DNA from 4 places in the Metabacillus hrfriensis genome. Region 3 is predicted to be linked to each of the others. Evidence: riboswitches for the same ligand, from Rfam matches in the RefSeq annotation. Region 3 holds a riboswitch; each other region holds the start of a gene.
What was found. Region 3 has a riboswitch for cobalamin ahead of QLQ22_RS13760 (FecCD family ABC transporter permease). Riboswitches for the same ligand answer to the same signal wherever they lie in the genome.

Region 1: another riboswitch for cobalamin. It lies ahead of cobO (cob(I)yrinic acid a,c-diamide adenosyltransferase); the one in region 3 lies ahead of QLQ22_RS13760 (FecCD family ABC transporter permease).
Region 2: another riboswitch for cobalamin. It lies ahead of QLQ22_RS16885 (DUF4430 domain-containing protein); the one in region 3 lies ahead of QLQ22_RS13760 (FecCD family ABC transporter permease).
Region 4: another riboswitch for cobalamin. It lies ahead of QLQ22_RS04605 (ribonucleoside-diphosphate reductase subunit alpha); the one in region 3 lies ahead of QLQ22_RS13760 (FecCD family ABC transporter permease).

The regions. Positions count from the first base shown of each region.
Region 1 covers NZ_CP126116.1:2,528,379-2,531,589, reverse strand. Annotated here, with positions in the region: gene QLQ22_RS12640 (M20 family metallo-hydrolase) at 1-389, shown strand, start outside; gene QLQ22_RS12635 (Dph6-related ATP pyrophosphatase) at 625-1,302, shown strand; cobalamin riboswitch at 1,381-1,564, shown strand; gene cobO (cob(I)yrinic acid a,c-diamide adenosyltransferase) at 1,694-2,242, shown strand; gene QLQ22_RS12625 (cobyric acid synthase) at 2,226-3,211, shown strand, end outside.
Region 2 covers NZ_CP126116.1:3,418,259-3,421,469, reverse strand. Annotated here, with positions in the region: gene QLQ22_RS16890 (ATP-binding protein) at 1-1,131, shown strand, start outside; cobalamin riboswitch at 1,220-1,421, shown strand; gene QLQ22_RS16885 (DUF4430 domain-containing protein) at 1,587-2,006, shown strand; gene QLQ22_RS16880 (ECF transporter S component) at 2,021-2,536, shown strand; gene QLQ22_RS16875 (cob(I)yrinic acid a,c-diamide adenosyltransferase) at 2,608-3,186, shown strand.
Region 3 covers NZ_CP126116.1:2,764,235-2,767,445, forward strand. Annotated here, with positions in the region: gene QLQ22_RS13755 (heme ABC transporter ATP-binding protein) at 1-98, opposite strand, end outside; gene QLQ22_RS13760 (FecCD family ABC transporter permease) at 101-1,189, opposite strand; cobalamin riboswitch at 1,316-1,476, opposite strand; gene bluB (5,6-dimethylbenzimidazole synthase) at 1,482-2,138, opposite strand; gene QLQ22_RS13770 (GHMP family kinase ATP-binding protein) at 2,233-3,099, opposite strand.
Region 4 covers NZ_CP126116.1:907,783-910,993, forward strand. Annotated here, with positions in the region: gene QLQ22_RS04605 (ribonucleoside-diphosphate reductase subunit alpha) at 1-1,432, opposite strand, end outside; cobalamin riboswitch at 1,631-1,813, opposite strand; gene dat (D-amino-acid transaminase) at 2,061-2,894, shown strand; gene nhaC (Na+/H+ antiporter NhaC) at 2,949-3,211, opposite strand, start outside.

The sequences.
Region 1 (3,211 bases), 240 kb from region 3:
GCTTTACAATCGATTTAAGAGATATTGAGATTGAAAGACGCGATTTTATTGAAAATCTGCTAAGAAAAAAAATCCACACAATTTCTGAACTGCATGGATTAACTTATACCATTTCAGAAGATACAAATAGTGAACCGCGGTATTGCTCTGAAAGAATCATGAAGATAATGAAAAATGAGAGTTCACATATCGGACTGAATCCGATTGAATTGATGAGCGGACCTTTTCATGATTCATTAGCGATGTCGTACGAATGTGAGTATGGGATGATCTTTGTCCGCTGTAAAGACGGTATCAGCCATAATCCTAAAGAGTATTCAACGATGGAGGATATCTCAATTGGAACGGAGCTATTATACAGAACGGCTATGAAAATGGCTTTAGATTAAATAATGAAAATAGTAATGGTAAAGCTATATAAAGAGCGCCAAAGTGGATAATTATTCATTTTGGTGTTTTTTGATAGAAAAATAGCGACCTTAAGAAGCAACTTGATGTATTTTAATACATCCTTGTCAAATGAGGCGGCAATTTCTTTTGACTTAAGATTCCTTATGAATCATAATCAAAATGGAAAAAGACAGACAAAGAATACATAAAAAAGATTGAAAGCGGTGTATCGAAATGAAGAAAAAAATTGCTCTATCATGGAGCGGCGGCAAAGATGGCTGTATGGCACTGCATAAGCTCATTGGCCAAGGTCATGAAATTGCATGTCTTATAACCACTGTACCTATTGAGCTAGAGAGGACGTTCGGACATGGCGAGAAAATGGAAGCAATACTAAAACAAAGCGAAGCCTTAGGTATTCCTGTGCATTTTATTAGATGCACATTTAAGGGATATACTCAAAGTTTTATAGACTCACTTAAAGATTTGAAGAATAAATATCAACTTACTAGCGCAGCTTTCGGAGATTTATATCTTGATGAACACCGCAGCTGGGGAGAAAATACGGCAGACTCAGCTGGCTTAGAAGCACTGTATCCGTTATGGATGAAGAAGGATGAAGCTGCGCAAGCCCTTCAAGATTTTGCAGATAGCGGATACAAAGCAGTCATCATCAGAACTCAGGATAATGTGCTTGATGACACATGGCTCGGCCATGAAATTGATCAGCAGCTAATAGAAAGAATGAAGTCCACACCGATATGCCCAATGGGTGAGGCAGGAGAGTATCATACCTTTGTGTATGATGGGCCGCTATTTAAAAAACTGATCAAACTGCAATTTGGCGAGAGAATTCAAATGGAAACAACAACTCGCCTGGAGCTGGAGGATTTAAGCCTAATCGAGAAATAGCCTGACTTAATGAGTTCATTTTCAGATACAAAAAAGAAGTTGATGACATTTCCAGATTTATAGATTACAATGAACAAAAAATATGATTTCTTTAAAAGTGCCTGATGAGATCAGGATAATAGGGAAACCGGTCAGAATCCGGTGCAGCCCCCGCTACTGTAAGCGCAGATTCAGTTGAAACGCCACTGACTTTTCAAGTTGGGAAGGTTCAATAGAAAATGAAGCGCAAAGCCAGGAGACCTGCTTTTAATGATTGATTGCTTGTTTTTCGGTGGGAAGAATAAGTCAGGTACCCTTAGTGTGTATGACTTTGCTTATTAAAGGCCTTGACTGACTTCCATTCAGTTCAAGGTCTTTTTTATGTTTAAAGACGAAAAGAGGAGATGAGTGAATGACAGGGAAAGATCAAAAAGGAAGATTGCTTGTTTATACGGGTAATGGCAAAGGAAAAACAACAGCATCCATAGGTCTTGCTGTCCGTGCGATTGGAAGAGGTATGAAAGTATCCATCCTGCAGTTTATAAAATCACCAGAGAGAACCTACGGTGAAAAAAACGTGCTTGAAAAACTCAACGGTGCTGAAATCCATCAGCTTGGAGCAGGATTCACTTGGACTAAAACACCAGATGTGCACCGGAAAGCTTTAAAATCAGCCTGGCAAATCGCCAAGGAAAAGATTTTGAGCGGAGAGTATGATGTCGTCATTCTTGATGAAATCAATAATGCGCTTGCTATTCATACGTTTCCGATCGATGACGTGCTGCCTATTGAGGATGTCATACATACGATTCAAAACCGCCCAAATCATGTTCATATTGTTTTGACAGGAAGAGATGCAAAGGATGAAATAAAGGAAATCGCTGACCTTGTGTCTGTTATCAATGTGGAAAAGCACTACTACGAAGAAGGTGTAGATGCCATCTATGGAATTGAATACTAATGAGCCAAAATCATTAAAACTGATGATTCAGGGTACACATTCAGACGCTGGAAAAAGCATGCTCGTTACGGCACTATGCCGGATATTTCGAGAGGACGGCTATCGAACAGCGCCTTTTAAATCACAAAATATGGCTCTGAATTCTTACATTACCAGTGATGGCAAGGAAATAGGCAGAGCTCAGGGAATTCAGGCCGAAGCTGCCGGAATTGAAGCCACAACTGATATGAATCCGATCCTAATTAAACCTTCAAAAGATATGGAGTCTCAGGTCGTTTTTCACGGGAAGCCCTATGCAAATATGAAGGCATCCGAGTACAGAGAGGACTTTTTCCAGTTAGGTCTTGAGGCGATTAAAGAATCGCTGATGAAACTGTCGGACAAATACGAGGTCATTGTGATAGAAGGAGCAGGTTCTCCTGCAGAGGTTAATTTAAATGACCGAGAGCTTGTCAATATGAGAGTAGCAGCAATTGCAGAAGCTCCAGTGATTTTAATCGGAGATATTGACAAAGGAGGCGTTTTCGCCAGTCTGGTCGGGACCCTTCAGCTCATTAGCGAGTGTGACCGGAAGCGGATTATAGGTGTCATCATCAATAAATTCAGAGGGGACCTTTCACTGCTTCAGCCGGGATTGGACTGGTTTGAAGAATATACGGGGCTGCCGGTACTTGGAGTTGTTCCATTTTTGCCTGACCTTGAAATAGATGGGGAAGATTCCCTTGTTTTAAGCCAGTATTCAAATGGTACCAATCACGATGCAGAACTTGACGTAGCTGTTCTTTCATATCCGAGATTATCCAACTTTACAGATATCGATCCGTTAAGACTGGAGCCTGATGTGAATATCCGTTTTGTTAAAAAAGCTGTGCATTTTGGAAATCCTGATCTCATCATTTTGCCTGGAACCAAAAACACAGCTGAAGACCTGCTGTTTCTTAAGCAAACAGGACTCTTTGACAAAATAAG
Region 2 (3,211 bases), 650 kb from region 3:
CCGATTTTAAGTCATGACGAAATTGGCGAGCTTGCCGTCGCGTTTAATCAAATGGGCAGGCAGCTGAAATTCAATATCAATGCACTCAACCAGGAAAAAGAACATTTAACCAGTATTTTAAGCAGTATGGCAGATGGAGTCATTACGCTGAATATTGACGGGACGATTCTCGTCACCAATCCCCCTGCTGAACGGTTTCTTCAGTCCTGGTACTACGAACAAAAAATGCAAATTAATGAGGGAGAGGAAATCCCTCCAGTAGCAAAAGAATTATTTCAAAGAGTTGTCAGCACAGAGAGAGAACACATAGTCGAGGTCAATCTGCAGGGCAGAAGCTGGGTGATGGTTATGAGCCCTCTCTATAACCAGTCATATGTTCGGGGTGCAGTTGCTGTTCTCAGAGATATGACAGAAGAGAGAAGGCTGGATAAGCTGCGGAAGGATTTTATTGCCAATGTAAGTCATGAGCTGAGAACGCCGATTGCCATGCTGCAGGGATACAGTGAAGCGATCGTCGATGACATTGCAAGCTCTGAAGAAGAGAAAAAGGAGATTGCACAGGTAATCTACGATGAATCGCTGCGCATGGGAAGACTTGTTAACGATTTACTGGACCTGGCAAGAATGGAAGCCGGTCACATTTCTCTGAATTTAGAACGAATCTCTATTCATGAGTTTATTGAAAAAATCAACCGAAAATTCCAGGGACTTGCAAGGGACAAAAAAATTACGTTAACCTCTTCATTTTCGATAGATGACCCTGAGTTTGTTTTAGATCCCGATAAAATTGAGCAGGTTTTGACGAATCTTATTGATAATGCGATCAGGCATACGCTTGAAGGGGGATCTGTTGAAATTCATGTTCAAACCGTTGCAGGCGGCATGAAAATAGATGTAAAAGACACAGGTACAGGTATTGTAGAAGAAGATCTGCCTTTTGTCTTTGAACGGTTTTATAAAGCAGATAAAGCAAGAACGAGAGGCCGTTCGGGCACGGGACTTGGCCTCGCGATTGCAAAAAACATCGTAGATGCCCATTCCGGCACGATCAATGTACACAGCAAGGTAAATGAAGGTACAGCATTCAGCTTCTATTTGCCTCGAAAAAGCGATCTTTCTGATAGAACGTGACGAAAATTCTTGTTTCATAAGGAACGCCTTATAAAATTACTGTTGAAGACCTGAGTCATTTTATGTAAAATAAGACTGAATTAAAAATCGTATATTTTGAGATATAGGTGCTTTACGCTTAATAGGGAATCGGGTGCAATGCCTGAACTGTCCCCGCAACTGTATTTGCCGACGAAACTTTGGTTAAACCACTATATAATCAGATGGCTCTCTTGCTGTTTATTATATGGGAAGGTTCAAGTGGAGAATGAAGCAAAAGTCAGTAGACCTGCCGGAATCTCTTACATTGTTTGTATTCTTCGGGGGTTGAGCATAGAAACGGCAGGATTTATGTTTCATTGCATACAATCTGTTTCTTATTATGCCGTTTATTAAGCCCATCTGCAGATGGGCTTTTTGTTTTGTGGTTTCATGTTTCACAAAATAGTTACATACAGATGAAGGAGAGATTAGTTGTGAATAAATTTTTAAGCTTACTGTCTGTTTTATTTTTAGCGCTGCTTGCAGCTTGCGGAAATACAGCAGAGGAGCCGAAGAAGGAAGCTCAGGGATCAGAGCAGGCCGCTGAAAATGGAGAAAAAGCAGAAGAGACAAAAGCTGTTGTTACACTGACTAAAAACGAAATGGCAGAGAAAGTTGATTCAAAAGAAGTATCTTTTGAAGAAGGGCAGACTCTGATGGATGCAATGAAAGCGAATTTTGAAGTGGAAGAAGCTGGAGGGTTCATCAGCGGAATTGATGGAATGATGGCAAGCGATAAGGATAAAACCTACTGGCACTTAATCGTAAATGGAGAAGATGCGATGACTGGTGCTAATGAAATCGAGCTGAAAGATGGAGATAAAGTAGAGTTCGATTTAAGAAAATATGAGTAATCCTGGATCACGTTATGACAACTAGAAGAATCAGTCTGCTTTCCCTGCTGATTGCTTTATCAGTTGTAGGGCGAATGGCCTTTCAATTTGTTCCGAACGTCCAGCCAATGACAGCGATTATTCTGATTACTTCAATCCTAATTGGTCCTGTAAATGGCATGATTGTAGCCGTATTAGGCTGCTTCTTGAGCAATTTGCTGCTCGGAATGGGAACATGGACAATCTGGCAAATGCTCGCATGGGGTACACTCGCGTTATTATCAGGTTTTTTAGGCAAATTTGTGAAATCAAATCGTCTGATCATCTTTACACCCATTTCTGTATTGTCGGGTTATCTTTTCGGGTTTGTTGTATCACTGAATATGTTTGTATTAACTGACCATGGCTTAGCTTATTACCTTGCAGGCTTGCCTTTTGATACAGCACATGCAATCGGAAATGGAATTTTCTTTCTTCTGCTTTATCCTGTTATGCGAAAAACGTTTGAGTATTACTTGAATAAGAAGGATTATGGCATAACAATGCAATAAGAAAAATGGTAAAATAAAAGAGCGATTAGATTCGCTCTTTTTATTTTAAACCCTAAAGGAGCTGCTTAAAATTGAATCTGTATACGAGAACTGGCGACAAAGGGAAAACAAGTATAATTGGCGGCCGTGTCGACAAAGATGACTTAAGAGTCGAGGCATACGGCACAATTGATGAAGTAAATTCATTTGTCGGACTTGCCATGACGTGGCTTCATGAAGAAAAACTGATTGACTTGTATCATGAATTTGAAAAGATCCAGCATGAACTGTTTGATTGCGGCAGTGATCTTGCGGTTATACATGGCAAACAGAAGCATCCCTATAAAACAACAGCTGAAATGATTGCATTTTTAGAAGAAAGAATCGATCATTATTCTGCTGAAGCTCCTCCGCTGCAGCGATTTATCCTTCCCGGAGGCACACAAGCAGCATCCGCGATACATATTGCAAGAACAGTAGCCAGAAGAGCTGAACGCTGCATCGTTTCCCTGCAGAAGCAGACGGAGATTAATGAACACGTATTAACATATATGAATAGATTGTCAGATTACTTCTTTGCTGCTGCAAGAGTCGCGAATGCGAGGCTTGGCTCTAAAGATGTAGAATACGAAAGAAGCGCAATCGTATTTACGAAGCCTAAACAATCATAAAATAGCTGGAAATAAAGGAAGGGAG
Region 3 (3,211 bases):
ATACCTGCTACTTCACCAGAATGAATATTCAGATTAACTTCTTTAAGTACTTTTCGTTTTCCAATAGAAGCTGAAATATCTTTTATTGAAACATCCATGCTTAGCCCCCTCCTCCAAATGAATATGAACTCTTGCGTAAAAGCCAAATAAAAAATGGAGCACCGCAAAGAGCTGTTACGATCCCAATTGGCATTTCCTCGGGAGCAATGATAAGTCTTGCAAATAAATCAGCCATCACAAGAAATACAGACCCCATTAAAGCACTGATGGGGATATGCATTTTATGGTCAGATCCAAGGATGAGACGAACAATATGAGGAATCATTAATCCGATAAAACCAATGGCTCCACTGACAGCAACTAAAACCCCTGTTAGTAGTGCAGTAACTAAAATTAATATTTTTCGAAATACTTCTACGTTCAACCCTAAAGTAACAGCTGCCTCTTCCCCCATTAAGAGCAAATTCATATAGCGATACTGGCTCCAAATGAAAATAAAAACAATAACTGTTATTACAAAAGGTATAGGTATGTGCTTCCAGTTTGCTCCTGCCAAGCTTCCCATCATCCAAAACAACGCATCCCTTATCCCTTCTTGACGAGGTGCAGAAATGACGATGAAGCTTGTAAATGCAGATAGAATCATAGAAACTGAAATTCCAGCTAATAGGAGACGTTCAGTTGAAATTCTTCCCCCGACTTGCGACAGTAGAAAAACCAGAACAACTGAAAGAAGCGAGCCTAAAAATGCAGCAAGTGATAATGCATATTGTCCAAACATTGAAAACGCACCAAAGATAATGACTAGTGTAGCCCCAACAGATGCACCCGATGAAACTCCTAGTATATAGGGATCCGCTAACGAATTCCGAACCAAAGCTTGTATTGTTGTACCAGCGATAGTTAACCCGGCGCCTACAATTACTCCTAATATCACTCTTGGAAAACGAATGTTCCAAATGATATTCTCTTCTGCTTTAGACCATGTGACAGGAATCCATTCTTGTAAAATTGGAATTTTATAAGCTATGATTTTCCAAAATGTTGCCGGATGAATTGAAACAGGACCAACCATCACTGCAATCGTTACTACTGTGATAAGAGCAATGACTAAGAGCATAACAATGCTTATATGTTTGTAACCCCCAATGGCTTCCTGCTTATGACTATTAATAGAAATCAACTCCATTCTTCAAAAAACGCTCCTCTGATTCGAAATGCAGAAATTAAGACAAATAAAAAACGCCCACCTAAACCATGAGCGAACTTAAACTAAAAAGAGAAAAAGGATACACTTAAAAGCACTCTCTCCATTCCCGCAGTAATAATAAAGGCAGATCTCCTGACTTATGCATCACCCTGCTTTAAGCACTTCCTATAAAATAAAACCATTTAACAGTGTGCGGGGAAGTTCTGGATTCACACCACATTTCCCTATTAAGTCCACCTTAGGACACCTTCACTTCTAAATAATTATTGTTTCAATCACCCTGATGTTTGTTTTCCCCCCATTTATTTTCATAGATAAGCTGTTCTAAAGGATGCCTTTTTTCCCAATTAGCTAATTCTAAAATAGGTTTCTCCGGATATTCATCCGTATAACCAATAGATAGAAGAGCGATAGGATCTATATGAAGAGGGATATCTAAAATGTCACGAATATCATTCTTTTTATAAAAACTTACCCACCCTAAGGCAAGCCCTTCAGCACAAGCTGCCAGCCACATATTTTGAATGGCACAGGCTGTTGAAAGAATATCTGTTTCAGGAATTGAATTTCTCCCTAATACATGTGAACCTCCTCTTGCTGGGTCGCAAGTTACACATATTGTGATTGGAGCTTCTTTTATACCTTCTACTTTTAAACCAAGAAATCTTGTTTCTCTTTCTCCATCATAATGAATAGCTAATGCTCGTCTTTCCTTGTCTGCTGCCCAAGCTAATTTTTCTTTTATTTTTTCAGATGAAATGATTATGAAATTCCAAGGCTGCATAAATCCAACTGAAGGTGCATGGTGAGCAGCGTTTAATATTCTATGTATAATATCTTTAGAAATAGGGACAGACAGAAAGCTTCGAATATCTCTTCTCTTGTAAATTACTTTATAAACAGATTCTTTTTCTTCTTTAGAAAACATAAAATTTCTCTCCTCTATTTTCTAAAAAGTTTTCACTAACTTACATTTTCCGGAATCCAGCAAAACTTCATTGTCAATTATTAAGTCAGTCTACTCAGTTTGATCTATGAAAATAATAGAAAGGTTTCATGTTAGGCTGATTGCTCAACTGGATAATACGTTTAGAAATTGTTTCTGCAATTTCGCCAATATTCTCAAAAGACGGATTCAATAAAACCCCTAGAACAGTGCCGCTGTGAGCGATGATAAGTCCTCCATCGTACTTTAAAGCAAAGCTTTTAAATTCATTAAAATAACGTTTTGGCAATATTTTTTGGTTTATACTGGCGCTTAGTGTCGCTGCTTGACAAACAAAAGACAAATCCTGAAATTCTATTCCTAATTTAACCAAATCATATGCCTTTGAGAAAACGGCTTGATCCTCCTTGCTATATCGTTTGGGCTGTCTGTTAAATTCAAGCGTATTAATTGTTCCTCCTAAATCCATTCCGATCAAAACGAAGGATGGTAAAGGACCTAGCGTCTCTATTAATTGTCCATGAATGTAGTCGTATGCAACCACCTCTTTATACATAACACCATCAGTAGGCTCAATCTCACTGGAAATCCGTGAGATGATCTCTTCTGACAAGGGTATGGAATAACTATCCGCAACAGCCTTCATTGCCGCAACAACATCAGCTGAACTACTGGCCAATCCTTTACCCCTCGGAATATTCGAGTTAACCTCCAAATGCCCTCCGCCTTTTAAATCAAACCATTGAAACACCTTTTTGCATGCCTCTACCGCTTTTGTATTTGAGAGTGATCCAGTAATCTCACCCATCTTGTTATAAGGAATAAAAACAGCGTTGCTCTTTAAAATTGGTATAGGCAGCGATATTAAAAATGGGCGTTCACATAAAACGCCTTGAACAAGTTCGCCAAACGTACCATTGCACCTTCCTATTCCCACCTTCATGCCAAAAACCCCTTTTTCCCATCAGCCAAACTATTAAAGGATACAAAAATACATATCTACATCGCTTAAATAGATGGGAGGTTTTGCTCTATTTTCTCCCTAACAAGAGACT
Region 4 (3,211 bases), 1.9 Mb from region 3:
CGGTGATGATTTTTCCGTCTTCTGTGAATTGCTCATCCATTGTCGTTGCGCTCTGATTTTGAGTTATCTCTGTACACAGATTGCTGCAATAGACCATGCCCTTATGTGAATTCGGATTGCTGCGATTCACTTCATCACGATAAAACATGAATGGGGTGCCTGATTCAAGCTGGCCTTTCATGATGCCTTTCATAATTTCAATAGCAGGTACGGTTTGTTTAGATAGATCAGGATGATTGACGCATTCCCAATACTTATCGCGGAAGGAGCCGAAACCTTTTCCTTCATCGTAAAAATCTTCTAAGGAATACCCCATCACTTTACGGACTTCATGCGGATCAAATAAATGCCAGTCGCCGCGGTTTTCCGCCTGCTCCATGAAAAGATCCGGCAAGCAGACACCTGTAAATAAGTCATGAGTTCTTAAACGCTCATCGCCATTATTCAGCTTTGAATCCAGGAATGAAAAGATATCTTTATGCCACACATCCAAATAGACAGCGATGGCTCCTTTCCTTTGACCGAGCTGGTCTACACTTACTGCCGTATTATTCAGCTGCTTCATCCATGGGATGACACCGGATGAGACCCCTTTAAAGCCTTTGATGTCACTTCCGCGGCTGCGGATTTTTCCTAAATAAACTCCGATGCCTCCGCCTGATTTTGAAAGATTTGCAATATCTGTATTGCTGTCAAAGATTCCTTGCAGACTATCATCTACTGTATCTATAAAACAGCTCGACAGCTGGCCAACAGGCTTGCCGGCATTTGAAAGCGTCGGTGTAGCAACGGTCATGTACAAATTGCTGAGGGCCCAGTAAGCTTCTTTGACAAGCTGCAGACGGTGCTCTGTCTTTTCATTGGCCATTAGCGTCATGGCAATGACCAAATAACGTTCCTGAGGCAGTTCAAATATTTTTTTATCAAAATCTCTTGCTAAGTAGCGGTCAGACAGAGTGCGAAGTCCAATATATGTAAACAGCTTATCTTTTTCCGGCTGAATGATGGAAGAGAGGCTTTCTATTTCTTCATGTGAATAGGCGTTAAGCAAATGCGGACTGTATATGCCCTTATCAGTGAGTGTTTGGATTAAGTTCACAAACGAATCATATCCATTATGCTGATTGCGGTTGAATGCAGCTTCCTTATAAAGCTTTCTTAGATAAATGCGAGCACAAAAGTAAGTCCATTGAGGCTCAAGCTCACTAATATTGGAGAGGCCTTCGAGAATAAGGAGATTGGAGATTTGGGATGTTGTATATTCACTGCGGCCATCGATGCTTTGGATGACTCTTGTGCTGTAATCATCCAGGTCAAGCTCTTTAAAGTCGTGTCCGATTTCATCTATGAAATTCTTAATCCGTTTTTCTGAAAATGGGGATTTCTCAAGTGTAAGTTCATTAAAAATAATAGTTGCCATTGTGGTTGCCATTTGACATCCTCCTAAAAAATAATAAAAAAGCGCAAGCGCCATTATCAGCTTCTAGTTCTGAACGGGGAGCCTGAATTTTTATGCCTAAAAAAAATCCGCTCATGGGATCATGAGCGGATCAAACGATAGAATAACAGGGTGAAAGCAGTCCTGTTATTAACCATCGTTCCATCTCCTCAGTCCCCGAAGAATTCGAAACTATCTAGCAATCAAATGGCAGGTCTCCTGACTTGTGATCATTCTTCGCTGAGTCCTTCCCATACTTCAATCTCGTACAGTGGTAATCCCAGTTCGTCACACTTACAGTTGCGGGGACAGTTCCGGATTTGCACCGGATTCCCTTTTAAGCCAATAAATTGGCACCTTTGCTCGCTGTTGTTTTTCAATATGTAGTATTGTAGTTTTGATTAAATATCAATATGTTGTGTTCTTGGCTAATTTCATCATAATGGACAGGAAAAGAAATTTCAACTTAAATCTTCTGAAATTCAAATAAAAATGTAAAACCATTTTACAGACCAGCGTGTTTCATCATAACATAGGGAGAGGAAGTTTTTCATTCAATCACATTTATTCGATCCGATTTATTTTTGAAAACAGCTTTCAATCTAAATAAAGGAGCCTTCATATGTACATACTTTTAAACGGTAAATTTAAACAGAAAAACGAAGTATCCATTGACTTTGAGGATAGAGGATATCAATTCGGGGATGGTGTGTACGAGGTTATTAGAGTATATAATGGCTCATATTTTGCGATGAAAGAGCATATGGAGCGATTTGTCAGAAGTGCAAAAGAGATTAAGATTGTACTGCAGAATACAGCAGAGGAATTAACGGCGATGCTTAATGAGCTGCTTCGGAAAAATCAAGTGCAGGACGGCGCGGTCTATATGCAAATCACACGGGGCGTAACAGGGAGGAAGCACCTTTTCCCCGGGCAAGACGTTAAGCCTCAAATTGTGGCCTATCCAATTCCCTGTTCAAAACCTGCAGCAGAACAGGAAAAAGGAATTAAACTGCATTTGATGGAGGATGTCCGCTGGCTCAGATGTGACATTAAAAGTTTGAATTTGCTGGGGAATGTCCTTGCAAAGCAGGAAGCTTTTGAAAATGGTGCATATGAGGCTCTGCTGCACAGGGGCGAGCATATAACGGAAGGCTCTTCATCCAATTTTTACGGAGTAAGGAACGGTGTGATTTATACTCATCCTGCCAATAACTTGATTTTAAATGGCATCACACGGATGAAGGTCGTTGAACTGTGTGAAAAAAACGGTTTAACGCTAATCGAAGAAATGATCAAAGCAGATGATCTTGTAAACCTTGATGAAGCTTTTATTACTTCAACAACCAGTGAAGTCATTCCAGTTATTGAGATTGACTCAATGAAAGTCAATGGGGGAGTACCGGGTCCGGTTACGAGAGAACTTCAGCGATTGTTTGAGGAAATGATAGATTAAGATTTTCAGGATCATAATAAAAAAGGAAAGAGCTATAGCTCTTTCCTTTTTTTATTATGATGCAATTGATTCTAAGTTTGGATTCCCGTTATTTTTACGTTCAGGAAGAAACCCGTACAAAATGCTGAACAAAGGAGAAAGACATAAAAATAATGCAAATGGGATGTATACGATGGCGTCAACACCAAGAGTCTGTGCGAAAAAGGCTCCGCTGACCCCCCATGGAACTAATGGATTGAAGAGTGTACCGCCATCATCAAGGGATCTTGATAGATATTTTTTATTGATATTCAGTTTTTCATAAACTCCCTTGTAGG